One region of the Paenibacillus sp. HJGM_3 genome, then DNA from elsewhere that is predicted to be linked to it. Evidence: riboswitches for the same ligand, from Rfam matches in the RefSeq annotation. Region 1 holds a riboswitch; each other region holds the start of a gene.
What was found. A riboswitch is a leader RNA that binds a small molecule or an ion and turns the genes downstream of it on or off. The one in region 1 is predicted to bind cyclic di-GMP.
Positions count from the first base shown of each region.

Region 1 (7,646 bases):
CGAGGGGCATTTTCGTGTGATGGCGTATTACTTCCGGCAATGGGACGGCCTCGACATGGTCTACCATACGCATGCCGAGACGGAAATCATGTATGTTCTCTCGGGAACGTGCCGCATCCAGGTGGCCCGTGCCCAGCAGGCTTCATCGGATACGATCAGGCTCAAAAAAGGCGAGTTTATCGTCCTGGATGCGAATGTCCCGCATCGGTTGATCGTGGAGAAGGACAGTCCGTGCCGGATGCTGAACGTCGAATTCGGCAGCTCGGCGAAGAACGGGGGATTGCCCTCGATCGACGGCTGGGCGGCCGAGGACGAGCGGCTCACGGCTTTGCTGGCGGCGCCTCTCCCGTACATCGTACTCCGGGACCCGGACGACGTATACCATATTCTCAAGAGCTTGGTGCTCGAGCTGGACCGCCAAGGAACGAAGCAGGGCATCAGGGTGCAGCTGCTGCTGTGGCAGCTGCTGCTCCGGATCGCCGCGCTGTGGGAACAGGAAGAACGCAGCGGCGGAGGCGAGTCGGAGACGAGCCTGTACGTGAAGCAATGTATGGAATTCCTGCAGCAGAACTACGATCGGGATATCCTGGTGAAGGACATCGCCGCGGCGGTCAATCTGCATCCAGGCTATCTGCACCGTATTTTTAAAGCGCACACGAGACGCACGATCATGGAGGTACTGACTTCGCACCGGATGGAGAAGGCGAAGATGCTGCTCGCCCAGACCCAGATCCCGATCGGCGACATTCCGGAGTACGTGGGGATTAACAGCCGGCAATATTTTCATACGCTTTTCAAAAAACATGTGAACCAAACACCTGTTGAATATCGCAATTCGGTTGATTTAAGCCAAGGGAGCCTCCCGAAGAAGTGAGGATTTTGGTCATCGCCGTCCCGCAGAAAGTCATCATTTTGATAACGCCTTCATTCGGCTTCCTGATACAATTCAAAGAAAGGCAATCGACCATCTGCACTGGAGTAAAGGAGGAGCGGCATGTCATTCAAGGTGACTTTTATCGGGGCGGGGAGCATTGGATTTACCAGAGGGTTGTTGCGCGATCTGCTGACGGTTCCGGAATTCGGTGGAATCGAGGTGGCGTTCCACGACATTAACGCGCGCAATCTGGAGATGGTGACGGAGCTGTGCCAGCGGGACATCGAGGCGAACGGCCTGTCCATCCGCATTCAAGCGACGACGGACCGGCGCGCTGCGCTGGAGGGGGCGCGGTACATTTTTTGCACGATCAGGGTTGGCGGGCTGGAGGCGTTCTCGACGGACGTGAACATCCCGCTGCGCTACGGGGTGGACCAATGTGTCGGCGATACGCTGTGCGCGGGCGGCATCATGTACGGGCAAAGGGGTATCCCCGAGATGCTGAACATCTGCCGCGATATCCGCGAGATGGCGGAACCGAACGCGCTGCTGCTCAATTACGCCAACCCGATGGCGATGATGACCTGGGCGTGCAATCAATACGGCGGGGTGAATACGGTAGGGCTGTGCCACGGCGTGCAGCACGGGCATAGGCAAATCGCCGACGCGTTCGGCCTGAAGCAGGAAGAGGTCGACATCATCTGCGCCGGCATCAATCATCAGACCTGGTACGTCCAAATTCGGCACCAGGGGGAGGATTTGACCGGGAAGCTGCTGGAAGCGTTCGAGAGCCATCCGGTCTTCAGCCGGACCGAGAAGGTGCGCATCGACATGCTGCGGCGGTTCGGTTACTACAGCACCGAGTCGAACGGGCATCTCAGCGAATACGTGCCGTGGTACCGCAAGCGTCCGGACGAGATTCAGGAGTGGATCGATATGGGCTCGTGGATCAACGGCGAGACCGGCGGGTATCTCCGGGTATGCACGGAGGGCCGGAGCTGGTTCGAGACTGACTTCCCGAACTGGATGAACGACCCGGCATTGGAATACAAGCCGGAGAAGCGGGGGCACGAGCACGGAACTTACATTATTGAAGGTCTGGAGACAGGAAGGGTGTACCGCGGCCACTTCAATGTCGTGAACAACGGCATTATCGCCAATCTGCCGGATGATGCGGTGATCGAAGCGCCTGGCTATGTGGATCGCAATGACATCGCCATGCCGACCGTCGGCGATCTGCCACTCGGGTGCGCGGCGGTCTGCAACGTCAGCATCTCCGTACAGCGGCTCGCGGTCGAGGCGGCGGTGCGGGGCGACGACCGGCTGCTCCGGCAGGCGTTCATGATGGATCCGCTCGTAGGGGCTGTCTGCAACCCGAAAGAAATTTGGCAGATGGTCGACGAGATGCTGGTGGCTCAGGAGGCGTGGCTGCCGCAGTACAAGGAGGCCATCGTCTCCGCGAAGGAGCGGCTGGCGACCGGTCCGCTCGTTCCCACCCGCAATTACGAGGGCGCCGCACGGCTGAGGGTGAAGACGGTGGAGGAGATGCGCGCCGACCGCCAGGCGGCGAACAAAAACGCCGGCGAGTCGGACAAAGGCGAGGACCGCGAGAAGGTGGCCACGCCTGCAGATTAATAGGAAGATCAAGAGCCGTCCGGATTCACATCTCGTGATCCGAACGGTTTTTCTCATACGCTAGCTAGATACAGAATGTATCATTGTGTGAAAATTCACATTGTACTCCTATTGGACCTGTGATAGATTCAGAACGAACAGGATTCATTTTCCAATACGAGAGGAAGTACTACATGAGACGGACAAGCAGGGGCAAGAAGCTAAGCTGGATGTTGATCGTATGCTTATTGGTCGGGTTGTATGCGGGGAATCTATCGGTCTATGCGGCCGGCTCGGATTCCGAGATTCCGAACATTGTGGCGAACGTGTCGCCTAGTGTAGTTGCGATTATAGGCAAGCCTACGGACGGCAAGGATTCGGATCACGATCGGTTCAACCTGGCGCACGGCACCGGCGTGATCGTGAAGTCCAATGGGGTGATCGTCACGAACGCCCATGTCGTCAAATCGATGAAGAACATTGTAGTCGTCACTTCCGACGGCAAGACATACCCGGGCAAAACGACGCATTACGACGAGGAGAGCGATCTGGCGTTGATCAAGATCGACGCGATCGGGCTGTCGGCCGCTGCGTTCGCGGCTCCGAACGATATTAAAGTCGGGGAGACGGTGATGGCGATCGGGACGCCGATCTCGTTCGCGCTCCGCAATTCCGTGACAGTCGGCATCATCAGCGGCATGGATCGGTCCGTGGAGTCCCCCTATCAGCTGCTCCAGACCGATGCGGCGATCAATCCGGGCAACAGCGGCGGCGCGCTCGTCAATATGCAGGGCAAGGTCGTCGGCATCAACTCGCAGAAGTATGTAGACTACTCCGTGGAGAGCCTCGGCTTTGCCATTCCGGTGAATACCGTCCAGTACGTGCTGGAGCATTTCGAGAAGTACGGCAAGGTGATGCGGCCTTATATGGGCTTGGAGCTGGAAGAGAGCTGGGAGGCGGTCGTAGGGCTGCCGGCGAAGGAAGCGCTGAAGGTCGCTTACGTGGATCCGGACTCTCCGGCGGCGCAAGCGGGCATTAAGCAAGGGGACACTATCGTCTCGTTCGATCAAGCCTCGGTCAAGACGATCGTCGAGTACAACGAGCTGATGAAGAAGTATTTGCCGAAGGAAACCCTTCGTGTTACTTTGCATTCCGGCGGGCAGACCGTTGTGCGAAGCGTCGTTCTTGGAGAAGACCCTTCCGCGAGCAAATCTTGGGTGCAAGACTCCGAGGGCGGCTATATCGATGACGATCAAGGCAAGACGAAGATCGGCGACAGCCACTTCGGGTGGTCGATGAAGTATCCGGCCGGATTGATCCAAGCGTTTCAGAGCGATGACGGCAGCCGGGTGACCTTCGGCGATTCCAAAGGGGAGTTCGGCATCTCGATCTCGGTAGAGGAGAAGATCAGCGAGGAGCTGTCCGTCACCGGCCTGCTGCGCAAGCTGGCGATGTCGTCGGACGATACGGTGCTCGAGAAGCGCTACCTGGATCAGGAACCGGTGCCGTACGCCAAAGTAGTGGCGAAGTCGGATGAGGATCAATACTATCAAGCCCGCGCTTACCAAAAGGGCGACAAGGTGTATTACATCGCCTTGATCGTTACGTCGGAAGACAATTACAAAAACAAGGTGAAGCTGAACGCTTACCTAGACTTGTTGGACAGCTTCTCTTTCAGCTTCGACGCGAAGGATGGGGAGCTGAAGGATATTTCGATCTTCCAAGAAGGCGGTACGACCTTCACGAATGAATATGGGTTGTCGTTCGAGCTGCCGTCCGGCTGGGAGGAGAACAAGTACGGCGGAGAGCTGGCATACAGCAACGAGGACGCCGATCAGGATGTTAGCGTACAAGTGACGTCGGCTTCGTCGGGCGATACGCTGGCGGACTGGGTGGCGCGCGAGGAGCTGCAATTCACTGGTCAGTATGCGGAAGAGTACAGACAAACCGGCGAGCTGAAAGATGAGAATGCCGACGGGGTGCCGGTGAAGCAAGTACGCCATTCGTGGCGCATGGGCGGCGATACATGGAATTCGCAGGTGAATCTGTACTTCATTAAGGACAAATACAAATATAAGATCTCCGTGGATTTCAAAAAGGACGACCATGAGCAGGAAGCGGCCGAGTTGATCGACGCGATCGTCAAGTCCATGAAGGTGAGCAAGGACACGATGAACACCAGTCTGGGGTATATCCAGGACGAGGACGAGCTGCTTGATCCTAACGGAACGAATGCATACAAAAATGAAAAGTACCACTATTCGGTTCGGATCCCGGAGCTGTGGTCGACTCCTGGCTCGTATTATAAGGATAGTCCGCGAGCCAACTTCAACTTCACCGGAGGGTCCTTGACCGTGGAGGCCGATGACAAGAGCAGCGTAGAGGATGTTATGAAGAAGCTGGAGCAGGGGCACAAGAAAAGCAACGAGAACGACCCGGAATACACCTATACGATTACGGACGATTCGACGTTCGGCGATGGCGGCAAGAAGATCGCGATCCGGTATAACTTGAAAAAAGCTCCTTACGAGCAGACCGAGTACGTCTTCCGCAGCCACAATATTACGTACACCATTACGCTCAAAATGAACGATGCGGTCGTATACGGAAGCGAATGCGGCACGTGCGGAGGCGGCCGTAGAATCATTTCAGTACGCGGATTAGTTCTTAAGACTTTCGGCCCTGCATATGCATATAATGAATTAGGCCTAAATAACTAAAATAGGTCTAGCGGGAATAGATTCGACATGGTATGATGGAATAAACTTCATATTCGGAGGCAATGAATCGTGTTTTGCATTTGGGCATCTGGGACACAGGGAGCCAGTGATGCAACCGGCCGTGCTTTTTTCCTACTTTGGAAATCGCGGCCTTTTTTTGTGCGAGAAAGGAGTCCCCGTAATGATCGAGAAGACGAATATCAACTGGTCGAATTATCATGTGTCCTCCCCTCAGAACCACATCAAGCTTCAGCCGAAGAAAGGGACCGACCCAGGAACGGCAGCGGGCGCAGCCGGCAGTGCCGCCCTGGATCACACTCTGGTAGCGACTTACCATAAGAGCCGGCATCCCCACGCGGCTGCCGAGTCGGCTGCTTCAGGGGCCGCTTCCAAGAAGCCGGATAAACCGGATAAACCGGATAAACCGGATAAACCGGATAAACCGGATAAACCGGATAAACCCGACTCTGTGACGAATCGTGAGGCCAAGCAAATCTTCAAAACGTGGAAGAGCGGACTTGAGGACGCGAGCTCCCAATACATGGAGCAGATCGTGCAGCAGTTGGACGCCTCTCCGAGGGAACTCGGGGAAGAGGGGCTCGCCGCCCTGCGCAAGCAGCTGAACGATTGGGTGGAGGCCCAATACGACGGTCTCTCGGATCAGCTGCGCAAGTTCGATCGAGATCTCTCGCTCAAATTCCTCACCCGGGCGGATAAGGCGCTCGATTCGATATCAGACGACTTGTGGGTGGATATCCGCTCCGAGGTGGCGGCGCACACGGCGTCGGCCGGGGTAGGGCGTGCGGTCTACCAGCAGTGGAATCAAGGGCTCTCCAGCCCGACCGACCTGCTCACCCGAGTGACGGACCAATTGAACGCAGATCTGGACGGCAACATCACCGACCAGGATTTGCAGCAGTTTGACAAGTGGTTCACCGATTGGATGTCCAGCCAGCAGTCGACTCTGGCGAATCAGCTGCAGAGCATCCCGACCGGGATCCGCGGGACGCTGCTCGAGCAGGCGGGCGATCGGCTGGGAAGCATGCTGGAGACGTACCGCGCCGGTGTTACCGCTGCGATCCATAGCTACTCCGACCTCGTCACGCAGTCGCGACAAGCGTTCAGCCAGTGGGACGATGCGCTCCATACGTCATCCTCGGACCTCCTGACTAGCATTAACGCTACCATCTTCAACGATGCCGACGATATTACCGATACGGAAAAACAAGCGTATGCGAACCAGATAAGCGGTTGGCTGGGAGTGAAGAAGAACCAGGCGTTGGACGCGCTTGCGAGCGCTCCGGCCGGGCTGCGCAGCACGCTGGAGCAGCAGGTGAACGGCAACGTCAGCGGGGTGCAGGCCACCCTGACCCAGTTCGTGAACGATTCGATTCAATTCCGGAATACCGGGGACCAGAATGCGGCCGGGTTCCTGAACGAATGGAAGACCGGCTTGAACCTGGACGCGGACGATTATTTTAAAGAAGTGAAAGCGGCCATCCGGCAAGATCCGGACAAAATATCCGATCAGGAAAAGCAGCTCTACCGGCAGCACTTGCAGCAATGGATCGATGGGGTGAAAGGCGAATTTGCTTCGGGTCTGAGCGATCGGTTAAGCGATACGCTGACCGGCGTGCAGCGGAAGTACAATACGCTGGCCGGCGACACGCTGAACCAGAAACTGGATTCGCTCTGGAGCTCCATTCAGGATCAGATCACGGCGTGGAACAACCGGGTGATCCCAGGACCGGGTAATGGCAATGGTAACGGGAATGGAAACGGCAACGGCAACGGGAACGGCAACGGGAATGGTAATGGTAATGGAAACGGCAATGGTAACGGGAACGGCAACGGTAATGGCAATGGCAATGGCAATGGCAATGGCAATGGGAACGGCCACGGCAATGGAGACTCGTTCGTCCTGGGCTGGAGCAAAAAGCTGAACAACCTGTTCCGGCCGAACTATGATTTCCAGATCGGCTCGGGGGATAACTCGTTCCAGTTCAAGCTGCGGGCCCTTTCGGGCGGTAATCGCAACTCCCTGTTCTACGTCAGTGACGGGAACGGCAACAAGCGTGCAGTCGACATGAAGTTCGGTAGCTCGGAGCTCGAGCAGAAGTTCATGGAATACGCCAAGAAGAACAATGTATTCGGCGCTACATTATCCGTGGAGAAATTTAACTCCCTCCTGGATAAAGTGAAGGACAGCATCAAGCCGCTGGCCGACATTAACCCGGAGCGGCTGAAGCAAATTCTCGCCGACAAGGACGAGACGAAAAAGCTGTACGACACGTTCGACAACCTGCTTGGATTGATCAAATCGATGATTTAAAAGCAGTAAGCATTAGGGCCCCGTCACTCGACGGGGCTTTTTGGCATGGCCAGCGAGAAGACTCGCCTCCTAAATTTACCAAATCTTCATACCCGCTTAACACCAG
Region 1 covers NZ_JBJGED010000017.1:140,527-148,172, reverse strand. Annotated here, with positions in the region: gene ACI5FR_RS19345 (AraC family transcriptional regulator) at 1-874, shown strand, start outside; gene melA (alpha-glucosidase/alpha-galactosidase) at 995-2,509, shown strand; gene ACI5FR_RS19335 (S1C family serine protease) at 2,683-5,208, shown strand; cyclic di-GMP riboswitch class II at 5,255-5,338, shown strand; gene ACI5FR_RS19330 (hypothetical protein) at 5,390-7,540, shown strand.

Region 2 (7,646 bases), on a different contig from region 1:
GATGACAAGACGGACAAAGCGGCCGTAAACAACGATCCGTGGAAGAAGATGTTCGAGAATTACGCGCGGTTTTTAAAAATTGCGGGCAACGAGGTGGACGAGAAAACTTACGGAAAAGGCGGGGATCAGTTCCTGAAAGACAAAACGCTTGCGATGTATGTCACCAGCTCTATCTTCTCGAAGCTTCCGGATGCGGTTAATAACGGGCTGAACTTCGATGTCGTTACGCTCCCTTCATTCACCGAGGCGCCTAATACGACGACCCAGGTTGATGGAGGCGTGCGGATTATCACCACATCGAGCAAGCATAAGGACGAGGCGTTTGCCGCGTTGACCGCCATGCTGTCGGACGATGCGCAGAAGCAGATCGCTGCGATCGGCAACACCTCGGTATTGAAGGACAACAAGATCAACGAGGAATTTTTCGGCAAAAGTCAAGATATGCTGCAGAACCGAAACCGTCTGGGCTTCGTCAAAAACCAGCCCGCGAAGCCTCCTGAGTCGATCACCAAGTATGACGCCACCGCGCATGGGATCCTGCGGGCCCAATTCAAAAAGTACGTAACCACGCAAACGGACATCAACACGGTATTAAGAGAGGCGGAAGAATTGATTAATAAAGCGATTGCCGACACTGGGAAGTAAGGATTCGTCCGTAATAAATCTCATACTGGACCAAAGGATAAGGGGCTGCCCTCAAGTAGAGATTTCTGCTTTTGGGTCAGCCCCTTGTGTTAACTGGATGGTGCAGCGCACAGCTGGTGTGTTTGGCTGTCTGTAGGGCCGGTTTCCGGCCATGCAGCGCACAGCTGGTGTGTTTGGCTGTCTGTAAGGCCGGTTTCCGGCCTTGCAGCGCGCAGTTGGTGTGTTTGGCTGTCAGTAAGGCCGGTTTCCGGCCATGCAGCACGCAGCAGGGCGTGTTTGGCTGTCTGTAAGGCCGGTTTCCGGCCTTGCAGCGCGCAGTTGGTGTGTTTGGCTGTCTGTAAGGCCGGTTTCCGGCCTTGCAACGCGCAGTTGGTGTGTTTGGCTGTCTGTAAGGCCGGTTTCCGGCCTTGCAGCGCACAGCTGGCGTGACTTTCTGCAAGGCCAGTTTCCGGCCTTGCAGCGCACACTGGTGTGTTTGGCTGTCTGTAAGGCCGGTTTCCAGCCTTGCAGCAAGGCTGGACTATCTCCGTCCACCTGCTTACAGCCTGCGCCCGCCTATTACACCTCACGTCTCCCGCTCGCTGGCGGACGCCGCCGCCAAAGCCGCCGGCTCCGCCGGCGCGGCTTCCGCGGCCTTGCCCGCGAGCATCTGCGCGACGATGTCCGCGTGCTGCGTAAGCGCCTGCTCGCCGGCGGGCGTCAGCCGGTACACGCCGCGCTCGACGCGCGCGAACCAGCCGTAATAATTGTGCCGCAGCAGGAACGGCACCTTCGCATTGCCCGTCCGCTCCCGCAGGGCGCGCGGACTGGACGGGCCGTACTGGCGCAGCCAGTACGCGCAGTGCAGCGCCTTCTCGCGGTAGGCGGTCATGAGCTTGCGCTGCGTGCTGCCGCCCACGTTGTAGTCGCCCGAGCGCTCGCGGAACTCGTACAAGAGCCGCGACGCCTTGAGCTTGCTGCGGCGCGGCGTATAAGGGGCCGGGTCGCACAGCACCTCGACCGCCGGCTTGCGCCGCTTGTAGAACCGCACCGTGATCAGCCCAAGGCCGAGCATCCGGCACAGCCGGGTGAGATCCGACCATCGCAGCTGGTGCGGGGCGCGTCCGGTCTCCGGCAGCTCCACGCCCAAGTACACGAGCTCGCTCTGCTGCTGCCGGTCGATGCCTTGGATCACAAGCGGCAGATTGAAGGTCTTCTTCAACTCTATAATGATGGGCGGCTCGTCCCCCCGCATCGCGACCATGTCGCAATGCCGGACCTCGCCCTTCACCTCGTAACCTAGCGATTCCCAGTAGGATTTGATAGGGGCGTACAGCTCGGTTTCGCTTCGGATGGCCAATCGCTCTCGTCCTTCCTGAATCTCCGCGCAGGCGGAGAGATGTCATCTTTCCTGACAATTCCCGATTCTATTATAGCATGCGAAGCAAAGTTGCAGCGTTAAAGTCTCGGGGTCCCCGCAAAGGAACAGGATGATTCTACGAAGGCACTCTTCACTTTGTGGGCTTTCTCATGCAAATTAATGGGCAACTTCACCGCCTGTGGTGCATATGGATGTAATACCTGCAAGAACAATCAGCACCTACCCCCACGAGGGGAGCCGAGCTCTCGGAAGCAGGTCGCGAAAACATTATGCGGGGACCCCGATTCACATCCTGAGAACGTTTGACGTAAAGGCGGATGGGCTGTTGCTATGCGAAGACAGATGGCCAGGATGTCCAGCACCCGAGATCTGCATCAGGAGAGAAGCTTTTACATTTCGTTTAGCCGTGTACAGATGAGAGGAGGGCACCATGGACATTTTTAAACGGATACTGGAGCACCGGCGGGAGCAGGAGCAAGCTGCCTGGAGCGGGTCGTTCGCTGAGTATATCGATATTGTCAAAGTCAATCCAGGAGTCGCCAAAACCGCGCATGCGCGCGTGTACGATATGATTGCCTGGCACGGGATCGCCGAAGAGAACGGGCATAAACGATACAGGTTTTTCGAGAATGAAATCTTCGGACTCGATCGCACCGTGGAGAAGCTGGTAGAAGAATACTTCCATTCGGCGGCGAGGCGGCTCGACGTGAAGAAGCGCATCCTGCTGCTCATGGGACCGGTCAGCGGAGGCAAATCGACGATCGTGACGATGCTGAAGCGCGGGATGGAACGATATAGCCGCACGCCGGAAGGGGCGGTATATGCGATCAAAGGCTGCCCGATGCACGAGGAGCCGCTGCACCTCGTCCCCACCGAGCTGAGAGCCGACGTAGAAAGGGAGCTCGGGGTCAAGATTGAAGGCAGCTTATGCCCCTCCTGCTCGATGAGGCTCAAAACCGAATATGACAGCCGGATCGAGGATGTGCAAGTGGAGCGTATTTTCCTGTCGGAGGAGGAGCGCGTCGGCATCGGGACATTCAGTCCGTCGGATCCGAAGTCGCAGGACATCGCCGACCTCACCGGCAGCATCGACTTCTCCACGATTACGGAATACGGCACCGAGTCCGATCCCCGGGCTTACCGGTTCGACGGAGAGCTGAACAAAGCGAATCGGGGCCTTATGGAATTCCAGGAAATGCTGAAGTGCGACGAGAAGTTCCTCTGGAACTTGCTGTCGCTGACGCAGGAGGGCAATTTCAAGGCAGGCCGGTTCGCACTCATCTCCGCCGATGAGCTCATTGTGGCCCACACGAATGAATCCGAATACAAATCGTTCATCGCCAACAAGAAGAACGAGGCGCTTCAATCGCGGATGATCGTCATGCAGATCCCGTACAACCTGAAGGTGTCGGAGGAGGAGAAAATTTACCGCAAGCTCATCCAGCAAAGCGACATGAAGCACATCCACATCGCACCGCATTCGCTCCGCGCGGCCGCGATCTTCTCCGTCCTGACCCGGCTCAAGGAATCGAAGAAGCAGGGGATGGACCTCGTTAAGAAAATGCGGCTGTACGACGGCGAAACCGTGGAGGGGTTCAAGGACGCGGACCTGAAGGAGATGCAGAACGAATACATCGAAGAAGGCATGACCGGCATCGATCCGCGCTACGTAATCAACCGCATCTCGAGCGCGCTCATCCGGCAAAACCTGGAGTTCATCAACGCCCTCGACGTGCTGCGCGCGCTCAAGGACGGCCTCGACCAACACCCTTCGATCACGAAGGAGGAGCGGGAGCGGTACTTGAACTACATCTCCGTGGCGCGCAAGGAATACGACGAGCTGGCGAAGAAGGAAGTGCAGAAGGCGTTCGTCTACTCGTACGAGGAGTCGGCGAAGACACTGTTCAACAACTACCTGGACAACATCGAAGCGTACTGCAATTGGCAAAAAATCAAAGACCCGCTGACCGGCGAGGAGATGGATCCGGATGAGCGGCTGATGCGGTCGATCGAGGAGCAGATCGGCGTCTCGGAGAACGCGAAGAAGGCGTTCCGCGAGGAGATCCTGATCCGGATGTCGAGCTACGCGCGTAAAGGCAGAAAGTTCGAGCACGGCAGCCACGAACGGCTGCGCGAGGCGATCGAGCGGAAGCTGTTCACCGATCTGAAGGACATCGTGAAGATCACGACATCCACGAAGACCCCGGACGAGAATCAGCTGAAGAAGATCAACGAGGTCATCAAGCGGCTGGTCGACGAGCACGGGTATACGACCGGTTCGGCCAACGAACTGCTGCGCTACGTGGGCAGCCTGTTGAACCGCTGAGCGGCCGAAGACGAGTAAAGCTTAAAGCGAAAAGCGTAAAGCCCGAAGTTCGCTCACATGGAGCGGGCTTCGGGCTTTAGTTCGCAGTGACGCTAGGAATTTGGGAATAAGAACAAACGCTGGACACCCCGACGGCTTGGAGCGAAAACGGTGCCTTACCTCGATCGCGGCTGTTTCGCTTTGGCCAGCTTAGGCAAATGCTTGATGCTGCGGATCATCTTGCTGCGGCACAGCGGGCATTCCGGCGATGGCGCCGTCGTCAATTCCTCGCGCACCCAGGCTTTGCAATCCCGGTTGCTGCAGCGATAGATCGGCATCGGCGTCAAGTCCGGTTTGGTTACTTCGGTTATCAAAGCGATCGTACCCTCCTGTAGTTGAACATTCCAAAGGGCACTTTATCAAATATGGCCTGGATTATCAAATGATAGAGTTTTCGGGCAAATGCGTCTATTTGGCTGCAGCAGCTCGTGCTCCTTAGGTGCTCGTTCCGTTATAGGCATCGATTATAGAATCGATAGTTATTATATATTTCACTTATAACGTTTCGTGCGTCAAACTGGTACTAAAAGGAGAGTGAGTTGCATGGAATGGAACCACGCACCGCAACCGACAGACTGGAATTCCACCTTGTACGACCGGCAGCTGGGCTTCGTCTCGGCCTACGGGATGGGGGCCGTGGACTGGCTGGCGCCGAGGCCGGGCGAGCATGTGCTCGACCTCGGCTGCGGCACGGGCGATCTGACGGCGCAGATCGCCGCGAAGGGAGCCGCCGCCGACGGCCTGGATGCCTCGGAGGCGATGATCCTGGAGGCCCGGCGCAAGTACCCGGGCCTGCACTTCGAGGTGGCGGACGCGCACGGCTTCCGCCCCGCCCGCACGTATGACGCCGTGTTCTCGAACGCGGCGCTGCATTGGATGACGCGGCCGGCAGCCGTCATCCGCGGGGTAGCCGCGGCGCTCCGGCCTGGCGGCCGGTTCGTCGGCGAGTTCGGCGCCCGCGGCAACGTCGAGCGCATCGTGCATGCGCTCGAGCAGGCCGTAGGGCGCCTCGGCATTGACGCCGCCGCGCGCAACCCCTGGTTCTTCCCCTCGGCAGGCGAATATGCGACGCTGTTGGAGGCCCAGGGGTTCACGGTCAGGCGGCTCGTCACGTTCGAGCGGCCCACGCCGCTGAACGACGGCGACCATGGGCTGCGCCACTGGCTCACCATGTTCGGAGGAGCCTATTGGAGCGGCCTCACAGCGGAGCAAGTCGAGGCCGTCATCGCCGACGTCGGGCAGGCGCTCCGAGCGGAATTGTTCGCGGACGGGGTGTGGACGGTGGACTACGTCAGGCTGCGGTTTGAAGCGGTGAAGCTGATGTAAGTAAAGCTGACAACAATTAGTGCTTTGGTCCTATTACGCCAAGGGGAGTAGTATGATACTATTTTCTCTGTTTGAGAGGTACGATAGTTCATTAGCATGATATGGCAAACCCGCACGAAAGGCGGGGACGCAAAGCCACGGGTCTACAGCGAATGCTATGACAGCCGGGTTGCCCAAGAGCGGATGGTAGACGCTGTCTTTAGGGCAGCGTCTTTTTTGTATTTATACGCATCGTTTGGTTGGTGAGGCAACGCGTCACTTTGTGGGAAACTTAGGGGGTGAAATAGTGGATGAAGTAAAGCAGTTGAAAACCGATCTCCATCGGCTGACGGTGGAATTGATCGGAGGCTGTGCTTACTGCTCGATGATTTCCTCGAACATTGAATTCAAAACGCCGATCTATTGCACCAAGTTCACCGGAGCGATGCACCCGACCTGTGTCGACGTGGCGACTTGCCTGTCATGCCAGGAATACAAGCGCGGAACGGCGGTATCGTGATGAAGTAGACGTTTTTCAGAATAGGGGCTGATCTCGGTGGTGTTGCAACCCGCCGGACAGCCCCTTCTCTCATTTCGCCCGGGTTGTCAAGTTGGCGTCCTTTTGGAATTGATTTATAATCAAGGAATACGCTTGTACGAGAGACCAAGGCCGGGAAGGGGCATGCAGGTGAGAGCAACATCTTACATACGATGGATTCCGGCCGTTTTGATCATGGCCGTCATTTTTTACTCCTCCTCCCAGCCGTATCACAAGCAAGATATGAGGCCGAGGCTGCACAAGCTGTTGCCCGAGAAGCAAATTGCCGAGCAGTTCTCGGGAGTCCGGTTCCAGTACGCCGGGGAGGTCGTCAGCATTCAGCACTTGGGCGTGCCGGGCTTCGTAGAATTTTTCATCCGCAAGGGAGCGCACTTGTTCATCTATATGGCGTTGGGGGCGGCGGTTGCGTACGCGTTGTACCGAATCCGCCGGAAGGCGGCGCTATTCGGACTCAGCGTTCTATTCTGCGCCCTGTATGCGGCCTCGGATGAATTCCATCAGAGCCTGACGGGCGACCGGACGCCGCTCGCGATCGACGTCGGCATCGATACCGCGGGGGCGGTCATCGGCGTGGGACTTTATTTGCTCTTCCGTATCATCGCTGCAAATTTCCGAATATCCCGATCCCATCCATAGATCAGGGACCGGCGGCGTACAGTCCCGGATCTTTTATTTGATTAGGGAACGGTATGCTATAATGAGGGCTATGCGCCACCACACTATCGATTGGAGGGGTTCGTATGATTTCGAACACATTCACCATTTTGAACAATGGAGTCGAGATGCCTCGGCTGGGCTTGGGTGTCTGGAAAGTGACCGACGACAAGGTGCTGATCGACGCGGTGCACGCGGCCGTGAAGGCCGGCTACCGCAGCATTGATACGGCGGCGATCTATGGCAACGAGGCGGCGGTCGGGGAAGCGATCCGCACTTGCGGCGTTGGCCGAGGCGAGCTGTTCGTCACGTCGAAGGTGTGGAACAGCGAACAAGGCTACGATTCCACGCTGCGGGCGTTCGAGACGAGCATGGACAAGCTGGGGCTCGAAGTGCTGGACCTGTATCTGATTCATTGGCCGGTTAAAGGCAAATATAAAGACACCTGGAGAGCGCTGGAAAAGCTGTATGCGGACGGACGGGTACGGGCAATCGGCGTAAGCAATTTCCATGTGCACCACCTGGAGGATTTGCTGCAGGACGCGAAGGTCGTTCCTGCCGTAGACCAGGTCGAGCTTCATCCGCGGCTCACCCAGCAGCCGCTGCGCGAGTATGCCCAAGCGAAGGGCATTCAGATCGAAGCTTGGAGCCCGCTGATGCAGGGCGGCGAGCTGCTCGACCATCCGCTGCTGGCGAAGATCGGAGCCGCGCATGGCAAATCGGCGGCCCAAGCCATCCTCCGCTGGGACATCCAGCAT
Region 2 covers NZ_JBJGED010000050.1:10,382-18,027, reverse strand. Annotated here, with positions in the region: gene ACI5FR_RS33030 (ABC transporter substrate-binding protein) at 1-645, shown strand, start outside; gene ACI5FR_RS33025 (DUF2161 domain-containing phosphodiesterase) at 1,211-1,984, opposite strand; gene ACI5FR_RS33020 (PrkA family serine protein kinase) at 2,436-4,331, shown strand; gene ACI5FR_RS33015 (cold-inducible protein YdjO-related protein) at 4,487-4,684, opposite strand; gene ACI5FR_RS33010 (class I SAM-dependent methyltransferase) at 4,914-5,696, shown strand; cyclic di-GMP riboswitch class I at 5,790-5,873, shown strand; gene ACI5FR_RS33005 (hypothetical protein) at 5,983-6,195, shown strand; gene ACI5FR_RS33000 (VanZ family protein) at 6,364-6,870, shown strand; gene ACI5FR_RS32995 (aldo/keto reductase) at 6,975-7,646, shown strand, end outside.
Region 2: it holds a riboswitch for cyclic di-GMP, as region 1 does, so the genes downstream of both, ACI5FR_RS33005 (hypothetical protein) here and ACI5FR_RS19330 (hypothetical protein) in region 1, are expected to answer to the same signal.

Region 3 (7,646 bases), on a different contig from region 1:
AGGCTCCCTTGTAGTCATACCCTTGTAGTGATACATACAGGTTTGCCCATTTTTGAACGGCCATAAACTCGGTACACAGAGGCAGATGATGCGGAAGAGGCGGGGGAAAATAACAAGAACACCCTGCTTACGAGGGTGTCCAATTCGGATGGGCTATGGTATTATGGCGTCATATCCAGCGCGAGGAAGTGGGCAAGCATGAAGCGAAATTTCGTCACCATCTCGATCTATTATTGTCTCATCTTCATGAGCGCCGGCGCCTACGGTTCGTATATCGGGCTGTATTACACCGATGTCGGCTTCGATACGTCCCAGATCGGGACGCTCAGTACGCTGTCCGCCGTGATGGCGATCCTGGTCCAGCCGTATTGGGGCTTAATCGGGGACCGGGCCCAGTACAAGAACAACGTATTGGTCATCTGCACGCTTGTCACCGGGCTCAGCATCTGGCTCGTGCCGCTGTCGGGCGATCACTTCGGCATTCTCATCGGCGCCACATTGCTCATAACCGTGTTTCAATGCGCGATTTTCCCGATGAGCACGACGGTGACGCTTGAGATCGCGAGCAAGAACAACTTCAAATTTTCTAGCGTGCGTACGTTTGGCTCGGTCGGGTTCGCCTTGATGTCGTTTCTTTCCGGGTGGATCATTAAGTACGATCTGATCTATATCTTCGTTATGTACTCGTCCTTGATGCTGCTGACCCTCGCGCTTACCCCGTTCATACCGAAAGTCAAGGGCCATCAGCGGGACGGGAAGAAGCTGAATATGCGCGTGCTGTTTAAGAACAGGAAGCTCGTTCACATGTTCCTCTACGCCATGTTCATTCAAGCGACGATCAGCTTTTACTTTTCCTTCCAAGCGATCTATAGCATAGAGCAAGGCATCGGCACCGGGCTGATCGGACTCGGCCTGTTGATCGGCTCGGTCAGCCAGTTTCCGTTTATGATTTTTTTCGATAAGCTGTACAACACGTTCGGGATTACGAAAATATTGCTCGTGGCCGGCATCGTCCAAGCGGTACGCATGGTACTGTTCGCCTACGTCCTATCGCCCGGCACGATCTTGCTGTTGTGGGTGCTGCATGGCGGTACGGTGATTCTGATGACCCTGAGTTTGATGGAGTATGTAAACGATTCCGTGGTTCCGGAGCTTAGGGCGAGCGGACAAATGCTGAACGCCATCGTCATGCAGGGCATGGCCACGATCGTCGGCAGCTTGGCCGGCGGCATTCTTGCCTCGTTCGCGGGGCTCCGGACGACCTTCGTAATCTACTCCGGCGTGTGTGCGGCGGTCGTGATCTGGTTCTGGCTGTCCGTTCGTACATCGGCCGCGTTTCGCCAGGCTAGCCAATGATTTCCTTCATTCGCACGTCCGGCGACTTGGCCAGATCGAGGAACGTATCCCCCACCGAGATGAGCGGCCGGGTCGGATAGTTCGGATTCGTCAGCATGATCGTGCCTCGGCGTCCGTCCTCGAGCAGGACTTGACTGCCGACCTGCGCCGACATGAGCCGGTTCAGGAACGTCAAGCCGACGTGGGAATCGAGCCGTCCGAGCCGGATGTCCTCATAGAGGTTGTGGATCACCTGATAGAAGGGCAGGGCAGGCCGGTGCGGGCGATCGGACGTCATGGCGAGATACATATCGGCCAGGGCTACGATTTTGCTCAGCGGATCGATCTCATGGCCCTTCAATTGCCGAGGATACCCGCTGCCGTCGCACTTCTCGTGATGCTGTAGCGCGATCAGCGCAATGCGGCGGTCAAACCCCGATTCGATGAGCAGGTCGTAGCCAATGACGGTGTGCTGCTTGTAGATCTCGTGCTCGTGCGGCTGCAGCGCGGCCTTCTTCTGCACCAGCTCGCTCGGCAGCTTGACCGTGCCGATGTCGCAGAGGCTCGCTCCCGTCGTGAGCAGGTTCATCTCGTTCGCGTCCAGTCCGAGCCACCGCCCGATCGTGGCGGCGATCATCGCGACTCCGATGCTGTGATTGTAGCGGTAGTCGCCTTCCGCCTTCAGTTCCCCGAACAGCTTGTAGATGTTGCGCTGCTGGGTCGCCGCCATAATGGCGGGCAGCACATGCTCCTGCACGTCCTCGACCGGCACCTTGCCGTTCTTGTGGATGAAATCCTCGATTTCCTTCAGCTTCGTTTCCGTTCGTTTCACCCAGGCGCCGGAATCCGGTGCGGCCGTCTGCGCGGCTACTTCGTCGTGAAGCGCTTCCACATGTATTTCGAAAATAGAAATGTTGAATTGCTCCAGCTTCTTCGCATGCGCGGCGTTAAGCACCGTATCCACCGGGATCAGCATGACCCCGCGGGAATCCTGAATGTCATGCAGCAGCCGTTTGCCTACCAATTCCTCATACTCGGTACAAATCATGATTCACCGACTCCTCCTCGCAACCGTTAAAAATGCAAAAAAATCATCCCGCTACAAATCAGCTAAGGATGACGGCATACAAGGGCGTATGGTGCGTTCCCAGCCTTCGGCAGCCCAGCCACCGTCGGCGCGTACGCCATTAGGTCTGCAGCTTTGCGTCCTTGCCTTTCGGCAAGTTTGCCAGTATCGGGTCTACGAAGCATTATACGCGATTTCGGTCCGATGTACTAGGACTTCGTGAAAGAAATCCAGGACATATGACAGATTTTGTCGAAAAGACGACGCCGGAATCAACCCGGGACCGGAGACAGGATTCGCTCGCCGATGCGGTCCCAGACGGTGTGTGCCGATTCCAGCCGCGACCAGACATAGATCAGCTCTCGTGTAATCCGGTACAGCTGTCCATAGTCGACGCCGAGCTCCATCAGGGGAACGGCTTCCGCCATGAACCCGGCGAAGGCGTGGTAGTGAGCGGGATGGATCGCCGGATTGAACAAGCGGGTGTTCTCCGCCACGCTGCGATGAGCGGGGATCGAGCAGACTCCCAGCTTCAGCTGGCTCTGGGCTTCGGCGCTCGACAGCAGCCGGATCAGGCTGTGAGCGAGCTCCTTGTTCCCGCCGGAGGCAGGGACGGCGATGCCGGTGCCGACGAGCAGCGTCGAACCCGAGACGTTCCCGGGCATGAAGGGCAGCACGTCCCATCGGACGGACAAATGCTGCAGGTCGTTCATAAAATAGTAGCTCGACATCATCATGGCTACCCGGTTGTTCTCGAACAGGAAGTGATCGGCCTTCAGCCCGCCTTGCTCATCCGGCGTCAGCAGGTTGTTGTGGACGAGGTCGCAAAAAAACTGCAGCGCCTCCGCGCTGGCCCGCAGGTCGATCCGGCGGGTCCCGTCCTTGTCCCTGACGAAGCCTCCGTTCTGCAGGAGGAAGACGAGCCAGCGCCGGAACGAGATGGTGGAGGCGAGTCCGTATTGCCGCAGCAGCCCGTTCGCATCGGGGATTGTGTAGCGGCGGGCGGCTTCTGCGAGATCCGACCAGCCGTGCAGCTGAAGCTGCTCGGGGTCTGGGATGATTCCGGTGTTGCAGCAGTACACGATAGGCGAGAACGTGAGGGGCATCGCCCTGAGCTTCTCCTCCGACGTATACATGGACAGCAGCTGAGGGTACACTTCGCCGAGTGCAGGGAAGGCTGTTTCCGTCAACTCCTCGAGCTGCCGGGTATGTCCGCTGTGAGCGAGCTGATAGTAGTGATGATCCGACAGGACGATGAGGTCCGCGCCTTGATCGCCGCCGGACAAGGCTTCGATGATCCGTTCGGTGTATACCGCATTCGGCACGATGTCCAGCTTCACCTTCACGTTCGGGTGTAGCTCCTCGAAGAGAGCGATGACCCGCTTGTACACTTCCAGCTCATAGCACACCTCGTAGACCATTAGGGTTAGCGTTGCAACGGGTGCGGGAGTCCGTGGAGGCTGTATGCGGGAAGCTTCAAGCGGCTGGGGCCGCTCGCACACCCGATTGCCGATACACGGGATTTTCTCGATCAGTCCGTCGCGCTCCAGCTCGGCCAATACGCGCCGAACCGGATTTTTGCTGATGCCGTATAGTTCCGCGAGGCGCACCTCGGACACGAGGAATTCTCCCGGTCGAAGCGTCCCGTCCAGGATTTGCCTCCGGATATCTTGCCTGAAGTGCTCGTAGAGGTCGCCGAATGCCGTTCTTTTCCCAATCCCCATCTTGTGCCACTCCTTACCGAATAACGGCTGTGCTAACATCTTATCATGTTCCAATTGCTGGAGGAAGACCGCTGTGCTATGATTGGCATGAACTAGTCAGATACTAGTAACATACTAGTATTAGACATGTTCGAATTTGATGATGCAGCAATGGGGGTGGGGCGAGAACTTCGGCATCACGAGCGACATAGTCATCACGAATTGTTAAGCGCTTACATGAAAGTGATTGACGAGCAATCCCGATTATGAAGGAGGATGATTGAAGAATGAAACGATTGAATTGGATCGGTTTGCCTGTGTTTGGCCTTATCACTATCTTGTTGTTTGCCGTTCCGGCGTTTGCCGCAGACAAGCTGATTACGAATCATAGCTTCGAGAGCGGCACCTCAGGCTGGACGCAGACCTATGGCGCCGGGGATCCGGACGGCACGATATCCGCCTCGACCGAGCAGGCTGACGTCGGCAGCCAGAGCTTGAAAATCGTCGACAACGATTCGGCGGTTGGGTTCGGGATGGAGAGCGCGCGTCTGACCGCGGCGGCAGGGGAGACCTACATAGCATACGCGAACGTCTATGTCTCCAGCGGCAGCGCCGATCTGTACATTCGCTACTACAATAGCTCGAACACGTACCTCACCGGCGGATTCACCTCGGTCTCTTCCCCGACCGGACAATGGACGACCGTGCAGACGAAGCTCGTCGCTCCGGCGAACACCGCCAAGGTCGCTGTACTCTTGTATTCGAACAACGGGAACACCGGTACCGCGTATTGGGACGAAGTGATGCTGACGAAGGATTTCACGAATCTAGGGGTCCAAGTGTACGACGCCGGGCCGAACGGCACGACCTTCGGGATCGGACCGAACGCGCATAAGGCGTTCGCCGCCGTTACCGGCTCCGAAGGCTACTTGCCCAAGCTGGAAGTGATCGACACGAATACGGAATCGGTCCTCTCCACGGTTACGTTCCCGGGCGCGTCGACGAATCCGACCGGCGCCTGGGGAGCGGCGACCTCCACGGACGGCTCCGTTTACTTCGGCGCCTATTCGAACGGCCATCTCTACAAGCATACGCCGGGCACGACGACGATGACAGACTTGGGCCAAGCCTCCTCGGGCGAAACGGTCATCTACGACCTGACTGCCGGGGAGAGCGGCAAGGTGTACGGCGGCACCTACGACAGTGCCGCATTCTTCAAGTATACGCCGACCGGAGGCTTCGCCCAGATCGGAACGAAGCCGTTCCTCGCCGGAACGCAGTATGTGCGCGCGCTGGCGTTCGATGCGACCCATGACGTAGCTTATCTTGGCGTCGGCCCGAACGCCTCGGTCCTCCGGTTCGACATCGTGACGGGAGAGACGACCAACATCCTGCCCGCCGCTTACTCGAGCATTTCCTTGCCCGGATCGATCGACTACGCCGGGGACCGGGTCTTCGTCAACATAGGCGGGACGATGGTCGTGCTGAAGGTGACCGAGAATCCCGACGGGTCGTTCAACTCCGTGACCCAGGAGGCGGCATCGGTGTCCACCTCGAACGTTTCGCCGGAGCGCGGCGGCAAGGTGTATTGGGCGAGCCAAGGCGAGTTATACGAATACGACATCGCTTCGAAGACGGCCACAAATCTGCACAAGGCCGTGGACGGCCGCGTGAAGCGGTTCGGCTGGGTGACGCTGGCGGATCAGACGAACTTCCCCGGCGAGACGCTCGTAGGCATCGCCGCGAATAACAACCAGACGTATATTCTGAAATACAATCCGCAGAACGGGGCTCACCGGTACGTGCAGGTAAGCGGCGCGGCCAAAATCCCGGGCGCGCTCAACATGATCGCGACGGCCCCGGACGGCAGCATCTATACGAGCGCCTACTTGACCGGCGGCCTCGGCGTCTATAAGCCGATCCGCGGGGACGCCAACGACGGTACGGAGGAGACGATGTTCTCCCCGATCACCCAGATCGACAAGATGGCGGCTTATAACGGGAAAATGTACATCGGCGCTTACCCTGGCGGCAATCTGCATGAATATGATCCGACTCAGCCCTGGGTGGCGGGGCCGACGGGCAATCCGCGGCTGCTCGTGTCCACGGGAGTCAATGGGCAGGACCGGCCGAAGGCGATCGCCTTTGGAGGGGGCCAGGTGTTCATGGGCACGACGGCGAAGACCGGCGCCATGGACGGCGCTCTGACGGAGTATAACCTCGCGACGGGCGCTTCCAGCGTGCATGTCGGCATCGTGAACGACCAGAGCGTCATCGCTCTCGCCTACTACGGCAGCAAAGTCTACGGCGGCACGACTGTAAGAGGAGGCTATGCCACGACGCCGACGACGACGGGCGCGAAGTTGTTCGTGTTCGATCCGGTGACCGACACCGATACGGAATACAGCCTGCCGGTCTCGGGGATCAAGGCGGTGACCGAATTGATCGTGGTCGGAACGAAGCTGTGGGGCTTCGCCGACGGCTACTTGTTCGTGTTCAACCCCGCGAACAACACGTTCGAATACTTCCAGCAGAAATTCACGGACGTTACGTACGGCACGGCCGGCACGTACCGGGACGCGGATCTGGTGCTCGTGGACAAAGATCCGAACTACATCTACGGCACAATCAAGAATACGTATTTGTTCAAAATCAACATTTCGACGAAAGCGGTCACGAACATTTTGACGAGTGGGGCCGATATGCTCGCTCCGGACGGATACGGCAATCTGTATTACAAGCACAACGGCACGGAGTTGTGGCGGTACGCCTTCTAATTGTGCAGCAGAAGCTCAAATAAAAAAGAGCCGCTCGAATGAATCGAGCGGCTCTTCCGCTACATGTCCGCGTCGCGCTGGAACAGCAGGAGCGGCATCTTGAAAATATATGCGACGCCGATGAAGACGCCGACGGCCATGCCGAGCAGCACGAGTACGCTGCTCATCGACAGCCCGCCAACCCCGGTGATGATGTTGGCGATGTTGCAGCCCGGCGCGATCCGGGACGCGACGCCCATCAGCAGGCCGCCGCCGATAGCGTACGGCAGGCGGGACTTGCGCGGCCAGCGGAGCTTGAAGCTGCCGCTCAGCCAGGAGGAAGCGAAGGCGCCGACGACGAGGAAGATGACGAGCGTCTCCTCGGGGCCGAGCCCGATGCGCGGGAAGTCGGCGAACAGCGCGTTCAAGTACGTGTTGTTCGTGACGAGATCGTCCCCGAACACGAGGGCCAGCGCGGTTGCGCCGATGCGCGTCTCCGGGCCGGTGATGCCGACGTTCGACATGAAGATGAACTGGATGATCGCGACGATCCCGATCAGGAAGGCGACGAGACGAATGTCCCAGTGGCCCTGGCGCAGCGGGTTCCGCTCCCAGTCGGTAAGCGACTCGCGGACACCGTTCCAGAACGAGGCCCAGCCGAAGCGATAGATCGCGATGCCGACGATGATCGCGACGATGACGACGGGCAGCACCCACACCGGCAGCGGCCAGTTATATAGCGTGTAGCCGCCGTCCACGACCGTGAGCGGATCAAGCACTTGGCGT
Region 3 covers NZ_JBJGED010000048.1:32,981-40,626, reverse strand. Annotated here, with positions in the region: gene ACI5FR_RS32760 (MFS transporter) at 199-1,356, shown strand; gene ACI5FR_RS32755 (HD-GYP domain-containing protein) at 1,346-2,383, opposite strand; cyclic di-GMP riboswitch class I at 2,489-2,575, opposite strand; gene ACI5FR_RS32750 (extracellular solute-binding protein) at 2,674-4,125, opposite strand; gene ACI5FR_RS32745 (NHL repeat-containing protein) at 4,392-6,881, shown strand; gene ACI5FR_RS32740 (YeeE/YedE family protein) at 6,941-7,646, opposite strand, start outside.
Region 3: it holds a riboswitch for cyclic di-GMP, as region 1 does, so the genes downstream of both, ACI5FR_RS32755 (HD-GYP domain-containing protein) here and ACI5FR_RS19330 (hypothetical protein) in region 1, are expected to answer to the same signal.

Region 4 (7,646 bases), on a different contig from region 1:
ATCTTGTGCTCGACGATGATAAGCGTCTTGCCGGCGGTCGCCGTCTTCAGCGTGTCCCACACTGTCTTCGTGCCCGCCTCGTCGAGCAGCGCCGTCGGTTCGTCCACGAACCAGACATCGGGGTCGAGCGCCAGCACGCACGCGATGGCAAGCCGCTGCTTCATGCCTTGCGACAGCGCCTGAATCGGCGTATGAACGGCATCGAGGCGCAAGCCCACTTGCGCAAGCAGCGCCTCGATCTTCTCCTGCATCCGCTCGCGCGGCACCTGCATATTTTCGAGTACGAACGCCAGCTCTTCGTCTACGTACGGCATGCAGAACTGCGTATCCGGATCCTGGAACACGAAGCCCCAGGAAGCCGGGATACGCTGGCTTACGGTCTTGACCGGCATCTCGATCGAATGGGGGATAAGCCCGGACAGCACCTGGAGCAGCGTGGACTTGCCGCAGCCGCTCGGCCCGAGCAGCAGCACCTTCTCCCCGCTTCGTACCGACAGCGACACGTCGCGGAACAGGAGCGACTCGCTACCCGGGTAAGCGAGACGCAGCCCTTCTACCGCTACCGCCTCGCTCATGGCCGGTTGAGCAGATCGTAATCTGCCCGGCTCGGCGGACGGACGAGGTTCGTCACCCCGGTCGCTTCGAGCGCGCGGACCAAGTAGTAGGCGAAGACGCCGCAGATGACGACCGACCCGATCATGCGGCAGACGAGCAGCAGTGTGACGTTCCAGACCGACAGATCATCGATGTAGTTGTAGTACAAGTCCATGAGCAGGGAGCCGACCGCCGAAGCGACGCCCGCCAGTGAAGCGGCTGTGACGGAATACCGGCGGTACCGGAACAGGGCGAACACCAGCTCGGCGAACAACCCTTGCAGCACTCCCGCCATAAAGACGGAGACGCCCCACTCGGAGCCTGTGATGAACTCGCCGGACGCCGCCGCGAGTTCGGCGAGCAGCGCGACCCCCGGCTTGCGGATAATGAGAAACGCAACCGTCGCCGCCATGAACCACATCGGGTAAATGAGCTGGTCCACTTGCAGCCCCCACGGCTTCACCGCGTAGTACAGCGGAGACCACAGCTTATAGACGATGCCGAAGACGACCGCGATGACGACCGTGACAAGAATGTCGGTCAATTTCAACGGTTTGAACATGGTTAACCTCTCCTCCAATATCGTATTGGCCCCACAATTGCCCGTAGGAAGCAAAAAATCCACCCTCGCGAGAGGGTGGATGAACGATTCGATCCAAAACCGAATATGCGCTCCACTTCCCTACGCTGGTACAAACCAGATCAGGTTCAAAGGGTCTAGGATGCGGGCATCCAGTCTCAGCCTTATTAGGCTCCCCCAGTGACACATTTATCTTAACACGCTTTTCCATTTTGTCAAATTAATAATTACAAGTGCTTCGCCAAATACTCCATCATCGCTTCCTCGTGGAAAGGCAGCCCTTCGTGGCCGTAGTCATGGTAAATCTTCGCTTCCTTCTCCTCGGTCAGCAAATGGTTGAACGCCGCAAAGCAGGTGGACGGCGGGCAGATCAAATCCATCAGCGTGATCGCCATCAGCGTCTTCGCCTTGATCCGGGTCGCCATGTTCATCCCGTCGAAGTAGCTGAGCGTGCGGTACACCTCGTCCTCGCGCTTGTGCTCCTGATCATATCGGCGGAACCAGTCGATGATTTCGCGGTACGGGCCGGCGGAATGCTGGGCGACCGAACGGCGGAAATCGCACAAATACGGGAACACCGGCATAGCTACCTTCGGCCGATCGTCGAGGCCGGCTACCGCCAGGGTCAGCCCGCCGCCTTGGCTGTTGCCGCACACCGCGATGCGAGCCGGATCGATCTCCTCGCGGGAACAAACGAAATCGATTGCGCGCACGCAGTCCAGATACACTTGCTTGTAGTAGTACTCGTCCGGGTCGAGGATGCCCTTCGTCATATGACCGGCAATCCCGCCCGCGCTGTAGGAGGCGTTGTCCGGCGTCTGCCCGGATTGGCCGCGTGTGTCGATCATGACCGTCGCGTAGCCCATCGACGTCCACTGCAGCAATTCATTGCGATTCCGGCTGCCGCCGTACCCGTGATACCGGACAACTACAGGCATTGGACGGGATGCAAGCGCTTCCTTCGGCACCATGTACCAGCCGTGCACCTTCGTCCCGTCCGCCCCGTCATACACGAGATCGTAGACGTCCACGGAAGCGACCGGGTAAGGGATCGGGGTCAGCGTAGCGTTGAGCGGGATCGCCTTCGACTGGGCCAGCGCTCGTCCCCAGAACACGTCAAAATCCGCTTCCTTCGTGAGCGTCGGCTTGTATTCCTTCAGCTGCGATAACGGCCAATCGACTAATGGCATTTTAGCAACTCCTTATGTCAATTAGTGACAAATTCTCTTTTCATATGGTACTATAAACCTATCGTTTCGTAAATAAATTGATAAAAGGCAAACCCGACCGAAAGGCGGGGACGCAAAACCACGGGTCTTCCGGGCAGAGGAAGTCGTACACATATGTCGTATGGCCGACGCTTGCTCCACGATAGCCGGGCTGCTCAATCGATCAGTCGCTGCCCCCGGTAGCGATTGTTGTTTTTGTGACGCCTGTTCGTAAGGGAGCCTCTACCGATGGATGATTTGAACCGGATGAAACGACTTATGTTGACGGTCACGCAGGAGCTCATTGGCGGCTGCCGTTTCTGTATCGAGATTTCCTCGGATCCTGAGGATCGTACCCCTATTCAATGCGTCAAATTCTCGGGCAATTCCACCCCGATCAGCGTGAACGCCGCTACGTGCATCACTTGCAAAGAATTCAAGAAAACGGAGCGGCTGCAGCAGGCGAAGCTGTCAGACTGACGCTCCCCGCGGAGGGTTATCTCCGTTCGCATGCAGCGGTCCGGTTCGGGCCGCTTTTATTTGGGGTCTTGCTTATTGATTTGGCGGCGCTTCTGTGTCAAGATAAGGCTTGAGCCAAAACCGACATTGAAGAAAAGGTGACCCCTTTGAATAAAGCCATTTTTCGATTGTTGACCGAGCTCTCCTCGCGCAAATGGATCTCGCGGATCACCGGGGCGTTCGCGCAGTCCTCGGCCAGCCGGCTGTTCATCCCCCGCTTCGCCAAGCTGTACGGCATTCGGCTGGAGGATGCGGAGAAGACGGTAAGCGAGTATAGGTCGCTGAACGAATTTTTCACTCGGCGACTCAAACCCGGCCTGCGGCCGATCCATGAGGCGGCCGACGCGCTCGTCAGCCCGGTCGACGCGCTGATCACCGGCATGGGTCGCATCGAAGCCGGCCAGCTGTTGAACGTGAAGGGCCAGGACTACACGATCGAGGAGCTGCTGAACCGGTCTCCGCGCACGGTGAATTACAAGCATGGCTACTACTTCGTGCTGTATTTGAGCCCGACGGATTACCATCGGATTCATTCCCCGGCGGCAGGCCGCGTGCTGGAGAAGGAGCATGTGCCGGGCAAGGTGTATCCGGTTAATGAGTTCGGCCTGACCCAGATGCGCCGCGTCCTGAGCCGGAACGAACGGCTGATTACTTACATCGAGCATGAGACGGGCGAAATCGCCGTCGTGAAGGTCGGCGCGATGAACGTGAGCAGCATCCGCTACGTCGAGCCGCTGCCCGAGCAGCTGGAGCGCGGCGGCGACCTCGCCTACTTCGCGTTCGGCTCCACCGTCGTGCTGCTGACGGAGACCGGCATCCTGACCCCCCGCGGCGACTTGGGCGTCGGCTCCAAGGTCAAGATGGGCGATTGGCTCGGGACGTTGCACGAGAAGTAGCTCTGCAGCTTCGTTAACCACGCCCTGCCTGGACTCAAGTTCAAAAGGTATCGGAGCTCCTCCCCTGAGAGGAGCTTTTTTTATTCAGCTGCGGCACCTGGACACTCACTACGACAGGCTGTCGGAACCAAGCCATCTCACGGCCGCGCGCTCCATCCGGTCCACCCCTTCGGCGATTTGCTCTTCCGACAAATGCGCGAAATAGAAATAGCCCGCCGGCGGCGCCTCGCCGATGTAGTTTTCCCGGGCGTCTCCCCACTGCACGCCCTCTTGCGCACAGAGCGCCCGATACCGCTCATACCCGGCTTCGTCTTCGCGCCAGCGGGCGAAAAGGTGCAGGCCGGCGTCCGAGGGCACGACCTCGAACAGGTGCCCGAGCCCCTCATCGAACCGTCGGCCGAACTGCTCGAACCGCCGGCTGTACACGCGCCCCATGCGGCGCATATGGCGCTCGTAGCCGCCGCCGGCCATGAACTGCGCCAGCGCCCGCTGCTCGAGCACCGAAGCGGGCACGGGCTCGTACAGCCGCAGCGCGCGCATGAACGGCTCGACGAGCCGGTCCGGCAGCACGGCGTAGCCGATGCGCAGCTGCGCCTGCATCGTCCGCGTGAAGGTGCCGACATAGACGACGCGCCCGGCGCGGTCGAGCACCTTCAGCGGTTCGATCGGCCGCCCGCGGTGCCGGAACTCGCTGTCGAAGTCGTCCTCGACGATGACCGCGCCGCGTTCGGCGGCCCACTGCAGCAGCGCCTGCCGCCTCGGCAGGCTCATGACCGTGCCCGTCGGGAATTGCCGACTGGGCGTCACGAACACGAGCCGGGCGTCCCACGGCTCGATCACGAGCCCCTGGCCGTCCAGCCGGCCAGGGACGGGCACGCCGCCGGCGGCGCGGACGGCCGAGACGATCCCGGAGTACCCGGGATTCTCGACCACCGCCGGGTCGCCGGCGTTCAGCAGCAGCTGCGCGAGCAGCGCGAGCGCTTGCATCGAGCCATTCACGATGACGATCGCGTCCGCCGTCACATCAATGCCCCGCGCCCGGCGGAGATGCCGGGCGATCGTTTCGCGCAGGGGCAAGTAGCCCTGCGCAGGAGGGGACGCGCCCGGCGCGTCCGTCTTGGCGCGGACTTCCGCGTATAGCAGACGGCGCCATTCGGGCGCGGGGAACGGCTCCGGCGCCGGGTGGCCGAAGTCGAACACAATCTCGCCCCCTCGCAATCCCTCGGTGGCCGGCTTCACCGAATCCGCAGGTTTCGCAGCCACACTCCCCGTTCTCGTCCCGGCCGGACTCCCGGCCTCCGGTCCCGCTCCCGCTCCCGCACCTTCTGAGTATTCGGTCACACTCTCCCGTTTCAGCATGCTTAGGCGGCGCCCCCACTCCGACAGCGGGATGTCCGTCATCGCCCCGCCCGCCCCGTGCGCCTCTTCGTGACGGTAGAGGACGAACATCCCGCTGCCGAGCACCGCCTCCACATAGCCTTCCGCCGCCAGGCGATCGTAGACTTGGTTCACAAGTCCACGGGACAGCACATACTGGCGCCCCAGCTCACGGCTGGAGGGCAGCCTCGTGCCGTTAGGGAGCCGGCCGCTCGTGATCGCGTCCCGGAGCGCATAGTACAAGGCCGTCTGCTTATAACGATAGGTTTCTAGATACACGGTCAACGGCAAATGAATGTCCACCGGCCCCCCTCCTTTCTTGTGTTTAAAGTGGTCCACTAATTTCAATCATAATTGGACCTTTTGATTTGTCAATTGAGTCTGTAAGATAAGACCAAATATGAGAGAGGGTGGACCGTATGAGAAGAGAAGAATTCGACATGACCACGCGTGAAGAAGTGGATGTATTCCTGCAGGAGATGAGCTTCGGGGTGCTGGGATTGCCGGACGAGGTGTATCCGTACCTGGTGCCGATTAATTTCGCCTACCGGGACGGCAATGTGTATATCCACGGCAGCCGGATCGGGCACAAAATGGAAGCGATCGGGGAAGGAGCGCGCGTCAGCTTCAGCGTAGCCAAAGAATTTGCCATCATTCCTTCCCACTTCACAGACCCGGTGTTTGCTTGTCCCGCAACGGCTTTCTTCAAATCCGTACTGATCCGGGGGACGGCTTCGGTCGTGCAGGACATGCAGGAGAAGGCGGAGGCGCTGACCGCCCTGATGGAGAAGCTGCAGCCGGAAGGCGGTTACGATCCGATCGATCCCGTCGTTCCCGCCTATGCCTCCCGTGTGCGCGGAGTAGCCGTCATCCGGATTACGCCAGAGCAGCTCTCGGCCAAGTTCAAATTCGGGCAGAACCAGCCCGAGGCGAAGCATGCCCACATCCGGGAATCCCTCCTCGAGCGTGACCGGCCCCTGGACCGCGAAACCGCCGAGCTGATGGCGCGTTATTGCCCCGCACATAAGCGGGAATCGCCGCTATAACGAAAAGCAGAGCAAGGACCAGCGGTCGACCTCCCGCTACCTGCTCTGCTTTGCTTAATGCTTTAAGTGTGCACATGTCAGGACTTGTAGCCCCGCCCCGTCACCAAGTGCGCGATCGGCGGCGTCTCGTGTTCCAGCACGGCGAAGATGCCCTCTGGGTACACCGGACGCTTCTTCAGCTGCGACATCGACCGCCAGACGAGCTTCACCGAGGAGTGCTCCTTGTGCCACAGCGGCTCCGGGATGTCGTTCGTCCCGCGCAGCTCGCAGCGATGGATGAGCGTCACCTGATGATGCTCCTTGCCGTAGTACTGAAAAAAATGCTCGTTCACGACCAGCAGCGGTCCGACGATGACCTCCAGGTCATATTCCTCCATGAACTCCCGGATGATGGCTTCCGACGCCGTCTCCCCGTATTCTACGGTGCCTCCGGCGAACCTGTAGAACGATTCGTCCTCGTCGCATTGCACGAGCACTTCCCGCTCGCCGGGCCGGTCATGGACCGAATGGCCTTGCCGGAGCATGATGCCGGCCGCTCTCAATTTCGGATTCATTCTAGCCTGCTCCTTTCGGGCAACAAGGACGTTTTCTCCCCAAGTCACAATTTGATTTTGCTTCTATTGTACATTACCCCGGGCCGGAAAGAAATTCCTGATTGCGCTTCTACTGTTTGTATCGGTTAAAATCACGCCTTCTATACCTCTATGCGGCAACTCGCGCGGGCACGCACACGCTCCCGGAGGTGACGCTCCCCTTCACAAATGCTATAATATACGACAGTGAAGCGAACCGACTAATGCGGAAGGATGACAGCATTTCATGAACCCACTGGTACAGCAGCTGAATGATACGATTGGGCGGGAGAACAAGCATGTTTTTGACATGTTATCCGGTCTTGGCAAGGCGATTTATTTTCCCAAGGAAGGCATCTTGAGCCAATCGGCCGAAGCGAAGACCAAGGCCAAGGCGTACAACGCCACCATAGGGATCGCCCTGGAGCAAGGGCAGCCGATGCATCTGCGAGCGATCCAGGAGACGCTCAGCGCCTACGCGCCCAAGGATCTTTACGAATACGCCCCGCCGGCGGGCAAGCCGGAGCTGCGCAAAGCCTGGCGCGCCAAAATGATCGCGGAGAATCCTTCGGTTGAAGGCAAAGGCTTCGGCAATCCGGTCGTCACCAACGCCTTGACCCATGGCCTTAGCATCGTGGCCGATTTGTTCGCCGATATTGGCGACCCGGTCATTTTCCCCGACAAAAATTGGGAGAATTACGAGCTAACTTTCGGAGTCCGCCGTGGCGCGGTGATCGTGAATTACCCGCTGTACAACGCCAATGACCGCTTCAACGCGGAAGGGCTGAAGGAAGCCATTCTCGCCCAGCACCGGGCAGGCAAGTCGAAGGCGATCGTCATTCTGAACTTCCCGA
Region 4 covers NZ_JBJGED010000010.1:133,895-141,540, reverse strand. Annotated here, with positions in the region: gene ACI5FR_RS13460 (ABC transporter ATP-binding protein) at 1-575, opposite strand, end outside; gene ACI5FR_RS13455 (ECF transporter S component) at 572-1,156, opposite strand; TPP riboswitch at 1,257-1,363, opposite strand; gene ACI5FR_RS13450 (acetylxylan esterase) at 1,402-2,364, opposite strand; cyclic di-GMP riboswitch class I at 2,441-2,562, shown strand; gene ACI5FR_RS13445 (hypothetical protein) at 2,632-2,862, shown strand; gene asd (archaetidylserine decarboxylase) at 3,009-3,797, shown strand; gene pdxR (MocR-like pyridoxine biosynthesis transcription factor PdxR) at 3,906-5,477, opposite strand; gene ACI5FR_RS13430 (pyridoxamine 5'-phosphate oxidase family protein) at 5,594-6,220, shown strand; gene ACI5FR_RS13425 (NUDIX hydrolase) at 6,298-6,774, opposite strand; gene ACI5FR_RS13420 (aminotransferase class I/II-fold pyridoxal phosphate-dependent enzyme) at 7,040-7,646, shown strand, end outside.
Region 4: it holds a riboswitch for cyclic di-GMP, as region 1 does, so the genes downstream of both, ACI5FR_RS13445 (hypothetical protein) here and ACI5FR_RS19330 (hypothetical protein) in region 1, are expected to answer to the same signal.